Regions from separate parts of the Bacillus sp. N6 genome, predicted to be linked through region 3. Evidence: riboswitches for the same ligand, from Rfam matches in the RefSeq annotation. Region 3 holds a riboswitch; each other region holds the start of a gene.
What was found. A riboswitch is a leader RNA that binds a small molecule or an ion and turns the genes downstream of it on or off. The one in region 3 is predicted to bind S-adenosylmethionine.
Positions count from the first base shown of each region.

Region 1 (4,218 bases), 2.3 Mb from region 3:
AAGACGAAGTCCTTTGCTGTAACAGGAGTACCGTTTGACCATTTTGAATCACGCAGATGGAATGTATATTTTGTTTTATCGGGACTAATGTCAACCGACTCAGCAACACCAGGAATCGGTTTATTATCTTCTCCCATTGCATATAAGCCTTCAAAAACATTGCGCATTACATTCATGGATTCCCCATCCGTTGCTTTTGCAACATCCATTGTTGGAATTTCTGAAGCGAATGATAAGTTAATTGCTTGTTTATCAGGTACTTTATCGTTTGCTTTCGCTCCGCCTGCATTATCTTTATTTCCCCCGCAAGCAGTTAGTAATAGACTTGCCCCTAAAACAGATGCAACAACAGGTACAACTTTTTTCTTCATTGTTCGTTCCTCCCTAAATGTGTTGTTCGTAACGTCATAATGTCCATGTCTTGAAGTGGCTATAGAAGGAGATGGAACCTATTATAAATATTTGTTTATAGGTAATCAGGTGTTCTATATGTATATACATGTTGAGCTATAATCTATCGTTATATGTTTCAACTTAGTAGACATTATATTTTGATGGTGAAATATTTTGTTTCTTTGATTATTTAGAATATTAACACTGGAAAGAACTATATGTCAATAATAAAAATAGAATGTTAATTTCTTGGAATAATATATTAAAAAAGTATATTCTCTTGTGTGAGAGAACCTACTTTTAATATATTTTGCTAAAAAAACAATTGGTGTGGGCTAATAATAAGTGGGGATGAAGAACCCCCACTTATTACGGTTTTACTTTATTTTTCAATTTTTGCCCACTTGAAGTTTAATTGACCCGCAAAGTCTACTTGCACAATTCCTTTCACATAAGAACGTTCTAAATAAGATTCGCCTTTTTGGTAAAGAGGAGCGATAACAGAGTCTTTAAATAATATTTTCTCGGATTCTAGTAATGCTTCCCAGCGAGCTTTTTCATCACCAGCTAAAGTTGTTTTCACTTTTGCTATTGTTTCATCGAATTCCTTATTAGAGTAATGATCTAAGTTATAAGGGTTATTCGTTGTAAATAGCTCAAGGAATGTAATTGGATCCGCAAAGTCAGGGCTCCAGCCGTCAATTCCGATTTCGTAGTCACCTTTTAATAAAAGCGAAACTTGTTGCTTACGCGGTTGCGGTTTTATATTTACTGTTAATCCATCTAGATTCTTTTCTAGTTGCCCTTTTAAGAATTCACCAGTTTTCTTATCAAGGTCAGCATCACTCGTTAATAATTCTAATGTTATCTTTTCAGAACCAAGCTCTTGTTTAGCTTTTTTCCATAATTCTTGTGCAGATTTTGTATCAACTTTTGTTAAATCGCCGTTTGCAGTACGGAAGTCTTTTCCTTCAGGTCCTTTTGCAAAGTTTTTTGGAACGAGACCAAATGTTGGTGTAGAGCCATCATTTAATAACGTATTTACAAAGGATTTTCTATCAATTGTTTGATCGATTGCTTGGCGTGCAGAAACGTTTTGAAGTACTTTGTTTTGTTGATTCATGCGTAAAAATTGTACGCCTACATTTGGACGTTCTTTAAAGTTAGCATCTTTTTTATATTTATCAACGAAGTCAGATGTTAGTTTTATACGATCTAATTGTTTTGACTCGAATAAATTTACTTCTGTTGATTTTTCTTTTACGACGTTAAAATTGATTTCTTCTAGTTTGACAGTATCTTTATCCCAATAAGTAGGGTTCTTCTTAAATTTAAAGCTTTGTTCGTGCTTCCAATCGCTTAGTGTAAAAGCTCCATTGTACAAGATTGTATTATCTTCTAAAGCGTACTTATCACCTTGTGCTTTAAAGAATTCCTCGTTAATTGGTAGAAATGTTGGGAACGCTGTTAAGCTAATAAAATACGGAACAGGACGCTCCAATTCTACCTCAAACGTATGGTCATCAACTGCTTTTACACCAAGTTGGTCGGCTGGAAGTTCTTTGTTGTTAATTTTTGTTGCATTTTTAATATCAAAGAATAGAAATGCATATTCAGAGGCTGTTGCTGGATCTACGGCTCTCTGCCAAGCGAACACAAAATCTTTCGCTGTAACAGGAGTGCCGTTTGACCATTTTGAATCTCGCAAATGGAATGTGTATTTCGTTTTATCGCCACTTACTTCATGAGATTTTGCAACACCAGGAACAGGTTTGTTACCTTCACCAAGATTATACAAACCTTCAAATACGTTTCTCATTACTTGACCAGAATCAGTATCTGTAGCACGGGCCGTATCCATTGTTCGTATTTCAGTAGGTGAAGATAAATTTAAAACCTGTTTGCTAGGTGCCTCGTCTTTTGCATTTGCTCCGCTTGCTTCGTTTTTATAACTACCGCAACCAGTTAATAAAATACTTACTCCTACAACTGATGCAATACCGGGTACAAACTTCTTTTTCATTTGATTTTCCTCCTAAATAATTAAGTTTGGATGATGATGAGGGAAATGAAAAATAAAAAATCCCTCTTTTCATATTGAGAAAGAGGGATTTTTACGTACAAGTTATGCACCCGTATATAAACGAAGTCCCTCATTCTATCTTTCAAGCATAAAGCTTGCAGGAAGTGGCACAGTATTCAAAATGAACCTGCTGCCGAGGTTTCAAAGGGCCAGTCCCTCCACCTCTCTTGATACAATGAGTAAACGAATAAATTTTATTAATTTTTGTGTTTCTTTGATAATTCAAAATCTTACACCTTGAATAATGAAGTGTCAACCAAATGAAATATAGTTTAAATTTTCAGTTTTCTTAAACGAAAAAACCACTGCATATGGCAGTGGTTTTTCTACTAGAAGTTAAAGTTATCTGGATCTGGACCAACGCGACGATCTTCATTTAAAGCTTGAATTGCTTTCATATCATCAGCACTTAATTCAAAGTCGAAGATGTTTGCATTTTCAATAATGCGATGTTCTTTAATTGATTTAGGGATTGTTACAACTTCGTTTTGTAAATCCCAGCGTAAAATAATTTGCGCAGTTGATTTATTATATTTTGTCGCAATTTCTTGTAACGTTGGATTATCTAGTAGTTGTCCTTGCATTAATGGTGACCAAGCTTCAAGCTGGATATTATGTTCTTTACAGAATGCATGTAGCTCTTCTTGTGCTAAACGTGGGTGATATTCCACTTGGTTGATCATTGGCTTAATTTCAGCAATTTCAAATACGTCTTGTAAGTGGTGAATGTGGAAATTACTCACACCGATAGCGCGAACACGGCCATCTTTATAAAGTTTTTCTAATGCTTTCCATGATTCAGTATATTTCCCTTTTACAGGCCAATGTACTAAATATAAATCTAAATATTCTAGACCTAATTTCTCTAATGTAGTTTCAAATGCTTGAAGTGTAGTTTCATATCCTTGATCGCTATTCCATACTTTTGAGGTAATAAATAATTCTTCACGTGAAACACCGGATTCACGAATCGCTTGTCCAACGCCTTCTTCATTTTGATAGATTGCTGCAGTATCGATGCTGCGGTAGCCATTTTTAATTGCTGCTTTTACAGAATCAATTACTTCTGAACCATCTTCTACTTTAAAAACACCTAAACCAAACCAAGGCATTTTTACACCGTTATGTAATGTTGTATAATCTTTTAAACTTGTTAAAATCATATTATTTCCCCCTAGCTTTTTTGTTTGTTGCTTCTACTGCTTTTTGAATTGCCTCTGAAAAATTATATTCGTATAAAGTTTTGAGACCCTCAGCTGTGGAACCACCTGGCGTTGTTACTTGTTCGCGGAGGTTAGCTGGATTTTGCGTTTGCTCGAGCATAGAAGCAGAGCCAGAAATCATTTGAATGACAAGATGTTTTGCGGTTTCTTCATCGACTCCATAACTTTTTGTTGCTTCAATTAAGCTTTCAGCAAAGTAATAAAGGAAGGCTGGTGCACTTCCAGTAACTGCAGTAAGCTGATGAACTTCTTCCTCAGTACAAAGTTGCGAAGTACCAATACCTCTTAAAAGCAGTTGCAGGGTTTCTTGATGCATCTCGGTTACTGATTGTCCTATTGTATATAAGGAGATAGACTTTCCAATTTCAGCAGCTGTATTAGGCATAATCCAAGCAACAGGTGTGCCTTTTGGGAGTCTAGCTTCTAAATAAGATGGTCCAATGCCAGCTGCTACTGTTACGACAAGTTGATTTGATATTAACGGAGATAGCTCAGCTAATAATTCTTCATGAGCAGAAG
Region 1 is NZ_CM127843.1:190,473-194,690, forward strand. It holds gene ACUXVC_RS01095 (peptide ABC transporter substrate-binding protein) at 1-371, opposite strand, end outside; gene ACUXVC_RS01100 (peptide ABC transporter substrate-binding protein) at 776-2,416, opposite strand; SAM riboswitch class I at 2,549-2,653, opposite strand; gene ACUXVC_RS01105 (aldo/keto reductase) at 2,806-3,639, opposite strand; gene proC (pyrroline-5-carboxylate reductase) at 3,641-4,218, opposite strand, start outside.
Region 1: it holds a riboswitch for S-adenosylmethionine, as region 3 does, so the genes downstream of both, ACUXVC_RS01100 (peptide ABC transporter substrate-binding protein) here and ACUXVC_RS16580 (hypothetical protein) in region 3, are expected to answer to the same signal.

Region 2 (4,218 bases), 1.4 Mb from region 3:
AGATAAAAGAGATAAAAAGATAAAAGAGATAAAAAGATAAAAGACTTCTTTTTAGATGGAATAGATGATCCAGCCACGAATAGAAGCGGTCAGGGCCTTTTTTAACCCCATACGATGTGAAACCCGAGAGATGTAGCGAGTAGGGATATAATGTATATATTCGAAGCTGTAATTTTATAATCTAGGTCACAGATGAAGAGATTAGCATTTCACTTTATATAAGATATAGAAAGAAGCTTACGTTTTCACGTAAGCTTCTTTTTTATGTAAGTGTGTGTAACCGTTAAGCCGCATTGGGTTTTGTCGGTGAGTACGCGAAACTTTACGGTTACACGACACTTATTCATATGAGTAAAGGGTTATTCCAACAGAAAGTTTTAATTTAAGCGATTGGACCGCCTAAGTTAATAATATCTTCAGAAACGCTTTCGAACTTTTTGAAGTTAGCTTTGAATTCATTTGCAAGCTCGATTGCTTTTGCTTTGTAAGCAGCTTTATCAGCCCAAGTTTGTTCAGGCATTAACACTTCGTCAGGTACACCTGGTACGTGAAGTGGAACTTCAAGACCGAAGATGTCATGTTTAGCTGTTTCAGTTTTTGCAAGTTCGCCGCTTAATGCTGCTTGAATCATTGCACGAGTATAACCTAAGTTCATACGTTTACCAACTCCGTACTCGCCGCCAGTCCAGCCAGTGTTTACTAGGAATACTTTCGCATCGTGTTTCTCGATTTTTTCACCAAGCATTTCAGCGTAGCGAGATGCATCAAGTGGTAAGAATGGTGAACCGAAGCAAGTTGAGAATGTAGCTTGCGGAGATGTAACGCCGCGCTCTGTTCCTGCTAGTTTACTAGTGTAACCACTTAAGAAATGATACATAGCTTGCTCTTTTGATAACTTACTGATTGGAGGCAATACGCCAGATGCATCAGCAGTTAAGAAAATAATTGTATTTGGGTGTCCAGCAACACTTGGCAGTACGATATTGTCGATCGCATGCATAGGGTATGCAGCACGAGTATTTTCTGTTAAAGTAGTATCGTTGTAGTCGGCGATACGCGTTTGGTCATTAATGATAACGTTTTCTAAAACAGATCCAAATTTGATTGCATCGAAAATTTGTGGTTCTTTCTCGTGAGAAAGGTTTACACATTTTGCATAGCAACCGCCTTCAATATTGAATACACCGTTATCAGACCAACCGTGCTCATCATCACCGATTAATTTACGGTTTGGATCAGCAGATAATGTTGTTTTACCTGTTCCAGATAAACCGAAGAATAGTGCTACGTCGCCTTCTTCACCTACGTTTGCAGAGCAATGCATAGAAAGGATATCTTGTTCAGGTAATAAGAAGTTCATAATAGAGAAGATTGATTTTTTCATTTCTCCAGCGTATTCTGTACCACCAATTAGTACGATACGTTTTTCGAATGAAACCATAATGAATGCTTCAGAGTTTGTACCGTCAACAGCTGGATCAGCTTTGAAATTCGGTGCAGAAACAATTGTGAACTCTGATTCATGAGTTGTTAATTCTTCTTCAGTTGGACGAATGAATAATTGATGTACAAATAAATTGTGCCATGCATATTCGTTAATAACTTGAATTGGTAGGCGGTAATTGCGGTCAGCGCCTGCAAATCCTTTGAAGACGAATAACTCTTCTTTTTCTTTTAAGTATTCTAAAACTTTAGTATATAATTTATTAAAATGTTCTTCAGAAATCGGTTGGTTCACAGCTCCCCAAGCAATTTTGTCAGCAACCGATGCTTCTTTCACAATAAATTTATCTTTAGGAGAACGTCCTGTATATTTTCCAGTTGAAGCAGAAACGGCACCAGTCGAAGTTAATTTCCCTTCATTTCGCATTAATACTTTTTCCACTAATTGCGGAACACTTAGTTGAATCTGTGCATTGCTTCCGTTCAATAATTCGTGTAAACCAATTTGGACATTCACAGTACTCATATTTATATACCATCCTTTTCATTTAATGAAATATTTCTCGTAATCCCCAACAAGAGTATAACACAATTATATAAATAATGTATACTATTTATTTCTTTTTGTTTGTGTGAATGCATTATTTCCCTATTAATATTTCATTTCAGGCGTATTGAGAAAAACTTTCAGGAAAATGTGAATATTAATTGACAAATGAATATCATTTCTTTAGTATAGGTTGGGACGGATACTCTCTTATCCCGAGCTGGCGGAGGGACAGGCCCGATGAAGCCCAGCAACCTCACTTGTATTGATAAATGCAGGTGAATAGGTGCTAAAACCTGTGCGAGGCTACAGGTCTCGAACGATAAGAGCGAAGGGCAAAAAGCAGTATGCAAGTAGCAAATTAAACCTTTCCTCTATGTAAAGTAGGAAAGGTTTTTCTGTATGCTTGTGTGGGAGAATAAATGTATGTCGCAGTTTGTGGCAAATTAAGGATGAGTTCCGTACAATATATACAATTACTGTAGGGAGGTTTACCACATGACAAAAAAACGTCATCTGTTCACATCTGAGTCTGTAACTGAAGGACATCCAGATAAAATTTGTGACCAAATTTCTGATTCAATTTTAGATGCGATCTTATCAAAAGACGCAAATGCACGTGTAGCTTGTGAAACAACTGTAACAACTGGTTTAGTATTGGTAGCGGGGGAAATTACGACTTCTACTTACGTAGATATTCCAAAAATCGTTCGTGAAACAATTCAAGGCATTGGTTACACACGCGCAAAATACGGATTCGATGCAGAAACTTGTGCTGTTTTAACATCTATCGATGAGCAGTCTGCTGACATCGCTATGGGTGTTGACCAAGCGCTAGAAGCACGCGAAGGTCAAATGACTGACGCTGAGATTGAGGCAATTGGTGCAGGAGACCAAGGTTTAATGTTTGGTTTCGCATGTAATGAAACACAAGAGTTAATGCCACTTCCAATCTCGCTTGCTCACAAATTAGCTCGCCGTTTAACTGAAGTACGTAAAGATGATACATTATCATACTTACGTCCAGATGGAAAAACGCAAGTTACAGTTGAGTATGATGAAAATGGTAAACCAGTACGTGTTGATACTATCGTAATTTCTACACAACATCACCCAGATGTTACATGGGAAGAAATCGATCGCGACTTAAAAGAGCACGTAATTAAAGCTGTAGTACCAGCAGAATTAATGGATGGAGAAACGAAATTCTTCATTAATCCAACTGGCCGCTTCGTAATTGGTGGACCACAAGGTGATGCTGGTTTAACAGGACGTAAAATCATCGTTGATACTTACGGTGGATACGCTCGCCACGGTGGCGGTGCATTCTCTGGTAAAGATGCAACAAAAGTTGACCGTTCTGCAGCATATGCAGCTCGTTATGTTGCGAAAAACATCGTAGCAGCTGGTCTTGCTGACAAAGCAGAAGTACAACTTGCATACGCAATCGGTGTAGCACAACCGGTATCAATTTCAGTTGATACATTCGGCACAGGTAAAGTATCTGAAGACGTACTAGTAGAACTAGTTCGTAACAACTTCGATCTTCGCCCAGCTGGTATTATTAAAATGCTAGACTTACGTCGCCCAATTTACAAACAAACAGCAGCTTACGGCCACTTCGGACGTACTGATGTAGATCTTTCATGGGAACGTACAGACAAAGCTGCAGCTTTAAAAGAGCAAGCTGGTCTATAATATATGAAAAAAAGCTTTGCGCGGTGAGCGCAAAGCTTTTTTTATTTCGTTTTACTTACAATTTGAATGCATGATTTGCAATATACTTCGCCTTCTAGCTCAATATACTTTTTCATATTAGTCATGCCACTTGCTGGAAATGGCATATGAATCCATGCCTTTTCATACGTTTGTATTTCCTTTTTACATGATTTACAAAGGGTGGGTTTCTTCTGGAACATATGCAATCAACCTTTCATTTGACGTACTTTACCTGCGCAAAAGGCACTACTTAGTAAAAATAGTGTCGCGAATATAATGCTTACTAATGTAGCGTATGGAATTGCACCTTTTAAGGAAAAGCCGACAGTGATTGAAGCGATGAATAAGAGGATGAATGTTGTTGTTAATTTTTTATAAAGTTCCATACTATGTAGACCTCCAATTTATTTTTTAGTACAAGTTTTAAAATTGAATTCTATTATGTAGAAAATATAAAGAGTAGCTAAAGATGTGTATTCTAGGAGTATAAGAAAGGGCACTTTCCTTTT
Region 2 is NZ_CM127843.1:4,640,061-4,644,278, reverse strand. It holds gene pckA (phosphoenolpyruvate carboxykinase (ATP)) at 383-1,969, opposite strand; SAM riboswitch class I at 2,198-2,319, shown strand; gene metK (methionine adenosyltransferase) at 2,489-3,688, shown strand; gene ACUXVC_RS23945 (hypothetical protein) at 3,730-3,909, opposite strand; gene ACUXVC_RS23940 (hypothetical protein) at 3,916-4,095, opposite strand.
Region 2: it holds a riboswitch for S-adenosylmethionine, as region 3 does, so the genes downstream of both, metK (methionine adenosyltransferase) here and ACUXVC_RS16580 (hypothetical protein) in region 3, are expected to answer to the same signal.

Region 3 (4,218 bases):
TCAATGGGCCGTGCAAGCACCAATTATGATTCCAGCTGGCGCTGAACTTGGTGTACCTGCTGCAAAAACTGCAATGGCCATTGCGTGGGGCGATGCTTGGACGAATTTAATTCAACCTTTCTGGGCATTACCAGCATTAGCGATAGCTGGTTTAGGTGCTCGTGACATTATGGGATTTTGTGTTGTGAACTTACTATATGCGGGTTTTATCATTAGTCTATGCTTCTTATTTATTTAAACGAAAAGCTAGTTTTATACTAGCTTTTTTACATAATAAATCATTTATTTCCCATGCAATTTATAACTGTCTTCCACTCTATGTCCGTAAGGTGTAATGACTCAAATGCAAAAAAATCTTCGCAAATTTTTCCGATCAAGTGTGGATGTTCCCTCAAAAAATTCCACTGTAACGCTTTAGGAAGAAAATATGTTTCATATTCTTTACTTCCCCTTACTACCTCATCTACTTCTCTTTCACAAATTCCTCTTATTAAATAATCATTTCTTAACTCTATTTGAATTTGTTGAAATGTATCGCTGCATTTTTTCAATTGAAGTAAACACGTAATATACTTTCGAAAAAGTTCGTTATCATACTGACAACAGTTTATAATACGATCGACTTCATTCATAATGTACGAGCCTTTTCTTCTATTTGTAATAACCATTTTTCGCGCTTTGATACTTTACTCCTTTTCACAGATTGAAACACTGACCGTTTTATATCACGAATGCCACAAAAACGTAAAACACCTCTCTTCATCACAATCCAATCTGCTGATCGATATAACAATGCGACGTACCATAGAGGCGAGTCTAACGTATTAATAACCCACGCTTTTTTCCCTTGCAATAATCCTTTCGGCAGAGCCCCTTCATATTTATAAGCAAATCCAGCTACGAAAATACGGTCAATAAAACCTTTTAAAATAGCTGGCATCCCCCACCACCATATTGGATAGATGAATAGAATTGTATCTGCTTCTTCTACTAACGTTCTGTATCGAGCTGTTTCTTCTTCATTTACTAAATCACGTCTTTTCTTCTCATCATTAAATACGAGGACTGGATCAAATTGTTCTTTGTATAAATCAAGTACGGTAACTGAATGATTTGTTTCCTGTAGTCCTTTTTGCACATGATTTAAAATCGCCGCATTAAAACTTGAAGGACTAGGATGAGCGTATACAATTAGTACGTTCACTACATAACAACTCCCTCTATAAGTTAAAGTTTCCCCTTCTTTAACATCTTCTCTACAATTTGCATGTTTTTCGAACTTTGTAATAAACGATTTAATACAGTAAGTAACTCTTCCTTTTCTAAACCTTTCAGTTTCTCTTTCACCTTACTCTCACCAGCACCTTGAATATCATAAACAACTGCCGCCATATGTTTACAATAATTTTCATACGGACATTCGCAACTACTTTTTGAAAAATCTTCGAGATCGATAACTACTTCATAATTCCCTGCATTTCCAGTAACGAAAGCAAACACTTTGTTATCTTGTATTTCAACATCTTCTACATGTCCATCTTCATAATATTCATTTCCCTTATCTACAACGTACTTTGGGATCCATTTCGTTATATCTTTTAATAAGTAAGCGTACATAATTGTACCCCTTCCTTTAATTCCCTTTTGACTTCCAAAACCCTGCATGTTATTCTAAGAACTGTTAAATAGCAAGTCTATTTTGCAAAACGACTGACACCTATTCGGCGAAGGTGTCTCTTTTCATTTGCAGCCGATACGAATTGCCTCTTTCAGGCACATTCAATTTTTGACACTACACACTCAACACCATTCCCTGTATCAGGCTGCTTAAGCAGTCTTTTACTCTACATACTCCGTTATTTTAAAAAAAAGAGAGCTTAGCTCCCTTTTCTCGCCTTATAAAATACCCCTTTTTCAGTATAGAGATATTCATCAGCTAATGTAATTTTCCCATCCAGTTTCAGTTCATCTAATAGTCTTGATAAATAAAATTGATGTAACATCTTTTTCGTGAATTTTCCTTCATGATGCGAAACGATATGTTCTTGAATATCTAACAATGATATTGGCTTATCTTGCTCTATCATATATTCATAAACTGTACTACGCAGTTTTACGTATTTTTCGAGTGTCACAGCAATGCGCAACCCCTTTCTTCTTAATATAAATTTTCGTAATCGGTTTTTTTGCAACAAAAAAACCTCTCCGATAAGAAGAAGTTACGTATATATCTTCGTCTTATCTCCCAGAACAAATATGTTCTGCTGGAATTAGCACCTGCATCGCGGTTGCTGGGTTTCATCGGGCCAGTCCCTCCACCTCTCTGGATAAGAAAATATTCACTTAATTCTTACTATACGTAATTTCATTTTAATTGTCAAACAAATATAACAAATAATATTTTCTTCTTTACTGTTCATACTATACATATATGAATATGCAAGGAGGATTATGAAATGCATCAAAATGCTCGCGGATATGTACAAGATTCTTTTCAATCATTACAAGAAGCAAAACATTGTTTAGAAGAAGCACTACAGACTGTTGAAAAAGATTTTAATCGCGCTCGTATTGAGCAATCCCTTTATGCGATCGAACAAGCTATTCAACGCTGCGATTACACCGTTCACATTTTAGAACAAGATTGAAAAAACTTCCCATCATAAGGTGGGAAGTTTTTTCAAATGGCATACTTCATAATTATTGCCGTTATGATTAAAAAATATACAGAATTCACAATTTCTAAAACCCCTACTTTTATAATAGAAATTTTTTTGCCATACAATATAATGGCTCGAATGACACTTGGTATAAAAATAAGTGAGCACCACTGATTAATTGCAAATACAATGATTGTTAATAGAATATGATAACCCCAAGATATAAAACGATACTTCGGATTATTTTTCTCACGTATCATCGTTTTCACATAAAACGTACTACCTAAAAAGTATAAGAATGAAATAAGTGCAATGAATAATGCTGTATGATCGATTTGTTTCATTGAAAAATAATAACTAATTAACCCACCAACACAAAACACAATGATCGCACAAATATCATTTAATAGTGCCCTTTCATTTTTTTGACGAGCATAATGCATATTTACTATAAATAGTGGAATCATGACTATTACGAATAAAAGAATGCGCCATTCATATAATAGAGAAATCATCCCAAATACGAACGCAATAATAAAATATACAATTGAAGCATGTAAATACTCTTTTTTTCGTTTTTGTTTTATGTACATAAGGAATGGATACGTAGCTAAATAGATAAAGAACCAAGCTATAAACAATGGAATGTGATATATAGTAGGTTTTCCAAGTATGACACTTAATAGAAATGGTATAGCAAGCATCGCCCATGCACCATGTTGCTTCGGAATAACTAACTTCATTAACTATACACCTCCCTTTTGAAAATAGTTCTCACCTATTATTATACGAATAATTTTATATAGTAACGGATATATATTGGACTATTTTTTGACAATAAAAAATGCTCCTTACAATATGTAAGAAGCATGAAAGAGGCAAACGAATATGTAAGTCGCGACCCTACCTTATATGAGTATGCTTTTCTATGCTATGTTATGCTTATCTAATATACCGTATTTCTTTTTAAATCTTGTGAGAATCGTAATCCAAGAAGTACTAAATAATAGTAAGAAGACAACATTCGAAATTGCATGGCTCAAATCGAAATAAAAACTTGCGATGTAATACGAAATGACTGTTTCCCACGTTGCCTCTCGTATAAAACCGAGAAGTCCCCAGAAATTCATAATCCAGCCAAATAAAAATCCAACAAACAATCCGTACAGGAGTCTTCCCCATAGCTTTTTCATTAAAAATGTATTACGCAATAATCCAGCTATAAAACCAATCATACCCCATGAAAACATTTGCCACGGCGTCCACGGACCTTGCCCTAAAAAGATGTTAGACACAATCGCTGCTGTTGCACCGATCATAAAACCCGCTTCACTTCCAAACACAATTGCAGAAACGATAATAACAAAAGAAGTTGGTTGTACACTCGGTAAAATAGAAAATGGTACGCGGCTAACTGCTGCAATTGCCGCTAATACAGCAACGAGAACAATTTCACGTGAAACAAACGCCTTCCTTTCAAAACGGATATAGAAAGGTAACATAATAACAACTAATAAAAACAAACTACTTAACATGTAATAACCGTCCATAATAAGTG
Region 3 is NZ_CM127843.1:3,221,822-3,226,039, forward strand. It holds gene ACUXVC_RS16560 (short-chain fatty acid transporter) at 1-238, shown strand, start outside; gene ACUXVC_RS16565 (type I restriction-modification system subunit M N-terminal domain-containing protein) at 279-632, opposite strand; gene ACUXVC_RS16570 (NAD(P)H-dependent oxidoreductase) at 629-1,204, opposite strand; gene ACUXVC_RS16575 (SWIM zinc finger family protein) at 1,228-1,617, opposite strand; gene ACUXVC_RS16580 (hypothetical protein) at 1,878-2,195, opposite strand; SAM riboswitch class I at 2,236-2,334, opposite strand; gene ACUXVC_RS16585 (hypothetical protein) at 2,457-2,648, shown strand; gene ACUXVC_RS16590 (YwiC-like family protein) at 2,681-3,403, opposite strand; gene ACUXVC_RS16595 (ECF transporter S component) at 3,587-4,218, opposite strand, start outside.

Region 4 (4,218 bases), 2.0 Mb from region 3:
TCTTTACAAGAAGGAATGATACGATTTATGTAAATTTGTTTTTGTAGAAAAGAGAGTGTGATGAATTTATGAAAAAATATAAAACATTGCTATTTGATGTAGATGATACATTATTAGATTTCCAAAAGGCTGAAAAAATGGCTTTACGGGTGCTTTTTGAAGAGAAGGGAATCCCTTTAACAGACGAGATAGAGGCTCGTTATAAAAAAATAAATAAAGGTCTTTGGGATGCTTTTGAAAAAGGTGAACTATCACGCAAGGAAGTTATAAATACACGATTCTCTCTGTTGTTTCAAGAGTATGGAGAAGAAGTAGACGGAATATTACTCGAAAATAATTACCGTAACTACTTAGAAGAAGGAAATCAACTCATGCAAGGTGCGTTTGAATTTATAAATCAAATTCAAGGGGAGTATGAGTTGTATATAGTGACAAATGGTGTTTCTAAGACGCAAGATAAACGTTTGCGTAATGCAGGGTTACATTCATTGTTTAAAGATGTTTTTGTTTCGGAAGATACAGGTTTTCAAAAGCCGATGAAAGAGTATTTTGATTATGTTTTTGAACGGATTCCTAACTTTGCACCTGAAGAAGGGCTGATTATTGGTGATTCATTAAGCGCTGATATTAAAGGTGGATATGTAGCGGGAATTGATACTTGTTGGTTTAATCCAGAAAGGAAATTAAATGATAGTGGGATTATACCGACATATGAAGTGCATAATTTTGAGGAGTTAGAAGCGTTATTAAAGCAGCATGTGTAATAAAAAAATAGGCAGTGGAGCTTTCGTCCCCACTGCCTATTTTTATTAATTTTTATTTTCGTTATGTTTTGGGAGTGGAAAGGCATTCCCGATAGCAGCTGCACCAAGCATGGGCAATAGTAAATTAAGCGGGAAAAACATAAGTAATAGTAATGTTATAGCTATTGGCTTTCGTAACGCATAGCTTGAAATTGCTGTCGTTACGATAGCAACGGATGCTACTGGATCTATAGGAAGAATAGATGCTATAGCGTATCCAATACTTGATCCGGAAAATATAATTGGGAATATATGTCCACCCCGCCACCCTGTGTTCAAACAAACGGCAGTAATACACAACTTTAAAATCCCTGAAAGAAGTAGTATCCAAAAAGATAAATGGCTCCATTCAACAACTAACTCTTTTAATTGATGTTCCCCTGAAAATAATGTGTACGGAAGAAAAGTTCCTGCAATTCCTAATAAAATGCCACCGATAATTCCGAGTGTCAGCTTGTATTCCCTAAAAGGGTGAATTAACTTCTCTAATGTGAATTCTAACTTGAAATAAAAGAAACCAACTATAGCACCGATACTAGCAAGTGGAAGAAATGCGATCCATTCATTGAAAGAAAGTGCACCTTCCCCGAAATCAACAATAAAGGATCCACGATTATCGAGTTTACTCAGTAGTAAATAAACAGAAAAACCTGCGAAAGTAGTAGCTAAGTATACAATTGCCTTTTTTCCTTTAGAAAAAGCAGCAATTTGTTCCCCCTCATTTTCATTCGGTGCTAAATAACCGAATAATGGTGCGTTAAAAATGACACTTAAAGTAGCGCCAATTCCAATCTCGGTTAGCTCATTCATACCCTTTAAGGCAAATTTAAAGCGATCCCCTACCCATGTGCACAGTCCGCCTATAATTCCAACTAGTGCGGCTTCTGGACCAAGACTAGCTCCGAAAATTAAAACAATAATCGCTGTTAAAGTAGCCTGATGGACAAAGCGATATTCGATTCGACCAGTTTTTTTATATTCAGTCATCACTTCAGGCATAAGGCGTGGATATATACCGAAATATTTTTGTGATAGACCAACGAGGCCCCCGCCAATTATTGTTACGCAAAGGGTGTAATAAGAGGGATAAGAGAGAACTTCAGGCAAGTATCCCCAAATAAAGTGGATTCCAATATTTATTGTGACTAAAAATAACCAGACTGTAGCTCCTACTATAGATCCTAGAAGAATGCCATATAGAGCAAGTATGTACTGCATATCTTTTTTATTTTTCATGTTATACCTCCGTTATGTAAATCTCAGTAGGGAAAAAGTGAAATATACTAGTGGAAAATGGATTGAATATATATAGTATCTTTTTGAGAGGACCGCCTATTCAACATATAGGCTGAATTTTAGAGAATTTGAATTTATAGGTTAAATTACTTATTTAATTTTATAGACTGATTTGAGTTTTTTAAAGGTCTTTTTTGAAATAGACTAGAATATATTTCTTTTGTTGCTTTATATGAAACTGTTAACATTTATTTTAGAACATTCAGAAAAACTGTTTGACATTAGGAAATTATTGCTATAAAATCAACGGTAATTGCATAGTCTTATCAAGAAAAGGTGGAGGGACAGGCCCGATGAAACCTTGGCAACAGCCGTATAACGGAATTGTGCCAAATCCTGCAGGTAGTAATCCTGAGAGATAAGAAAGAGCCTTTAGAGCGTGTTTTCAAACTGCTCCTTTCTTGTTTTCAGGAAAGGGGCAGTTTTTTATTTTGTATAAAAGAAAGGAGAATGAGAGATGGGAGAATCATGGGGAAAAGGAACGATTTGTGTGCAAGGTGGCTATACGCCAAAGAATGGTGAACCACGTGTTTTACCACTTTATCAAAGCACAACGTATAAATACGATACTTCGGATGATTTAGCAGCTCTATTTAACTTAGAGGCAGAAGGATATATTTATACGCGTATTGGAAACCCTACTCTAGCCGCATTTGAGCAGAAGTTATCAGATTTAGAAGGCGGTGTAGGAGCTGTTGCAACGGCTTCTGGGCAAGCAGCTATTATGCTCGCAGTTTTAAATATTTGTAGTAGTGGGGATCATTTACTTTGCTCTTCAACTGTTTACGGGGGAACGTTTAATTTATTTGGGGTGAGTTTACGTAAGCTTGGCATTGATGTTACGTTCTTTAATCCAAATTTAACGGCAGATGAAATTACGGCACTTGCTAACGATAAGACGAAACTTATCTATGCAGAATCATTAGGAAATCCAGCGATGAATGTTTTAAATTTCAAAGAATTTTCAGCTGCCGCTAAAGAATTAGAGGTACCTTTTATCGTTGATAATACATTAGCAACTCCTTATTTATGCCAAGCGTTTGAATATGGGGCAAATATTATTGTTCATTCTACGACTAAATATATCGATGGGCATGCGAGCTCTTTAGGCGGTATTGTAATTGACGGTGGAAATTTTGATTGGACAAATGGAAAATATCCTGAGCTTGTTGAACCAGATCCAAGTTATCACGGTGTAAGTTACGTTCAAAACTTTGGTGCAGCAGCATATATTGTGAAAGCACGTGTTCAACTATTAAGAGATTATGGAAATTGTATGAGCCCATTCAATGCATATATTAGCAATATTGGCTTAGAGACTTTGCATTTACGAATGGAGCGTCATAGCGAAAATGCTCTGGCAGTTGCTAAGTGGCTTGCTAATCATGAACGTATTGAATGGGTGAATTATCCGGGATTAGATAGTAATGAAAATTACTCGTTAGCACAAAAGTATTTGAAAAAAGGTGCTAGTGGGGTTTTAACATTTGGTATTAAAGGGGGATTAGAAGCAGCAAAAGAATTTATCGCAAATGTAAAACTAGCAACTCTTGTAACGCACGTAGCTGATGCACGAACTTGCGTTATACATCCCGCTAGTACGACGCATAGACAATTAAATGCTGAAGATCAGCGTTTAGCTGGTGTTACATCTGATTTAATTCGTTTATCGGTTGGTATAGAAGATGTTTCTGATATTATTGCAGATTTAGAAGCAGCTCTAGTTGGAGGCAAAACACATGCCGATCATAATTGATAAAGATTTACCGGCTCGCAAAGTGTTGCAAAAAGAAAATATTTTTGTAATGACGAAGGAGCGGGCAGAAACACAAGATATACGCGCTTTGAAAATTGCTATATTAAATTTAATGCCAACGAAGCAAGATACAGAGGCACAATTACTTCGCTTAATTGGAAACACACCGTTGCAATTAGATGTTCATTTACTTCATATGGAATCACATCTGTCTCGTAATGTAGCGCAGGACCATTTAACGAGCTTTTATAAAACGTTTCGTGATATTGAAAATGAAAAATTTGATGGGCTCATTATTACAGGAGCACCAGTTGAAACTCTTTCTTTTGAAGAAGTAGATTATTGGGAAGAGCTTAAACGTAT
Region 4 is NZ_CM127843.1:5,261,760-5,265,977, reverse strand. It holds gene ACUXVC_RS27165 (YjjG family noncanonical pyrimidine nucleotidase) at 69-764, shown strand; gene ACUXVC_RS27160 (chloride channel protein) at 810-2,039, opposite strand; SAM riboswitch class I at 2,360-2,464, shown strand; gene ACUXVC_RS27155 (bifunctional O-acetylhomoserine aminocarboxypropyltransferase/cysteine synthase) at 2,557-3,855, shown strand; gene metA (homoserine O-acetyltransferase MetA) at 3,839-4,218, shown strand, end outside.
Region 4: it holds a riboswitch for S-adenosylmethionine, as region 3 does, so the genes downstream of both, ACUXVC_RS27155 (bifunctional O-acetylhomoserine aminocarboxypropyltransferase/cysteine synthase) here and ACUXVC_RS16580 (hypothetical protein) in region 3, are expected to answer to the same signal.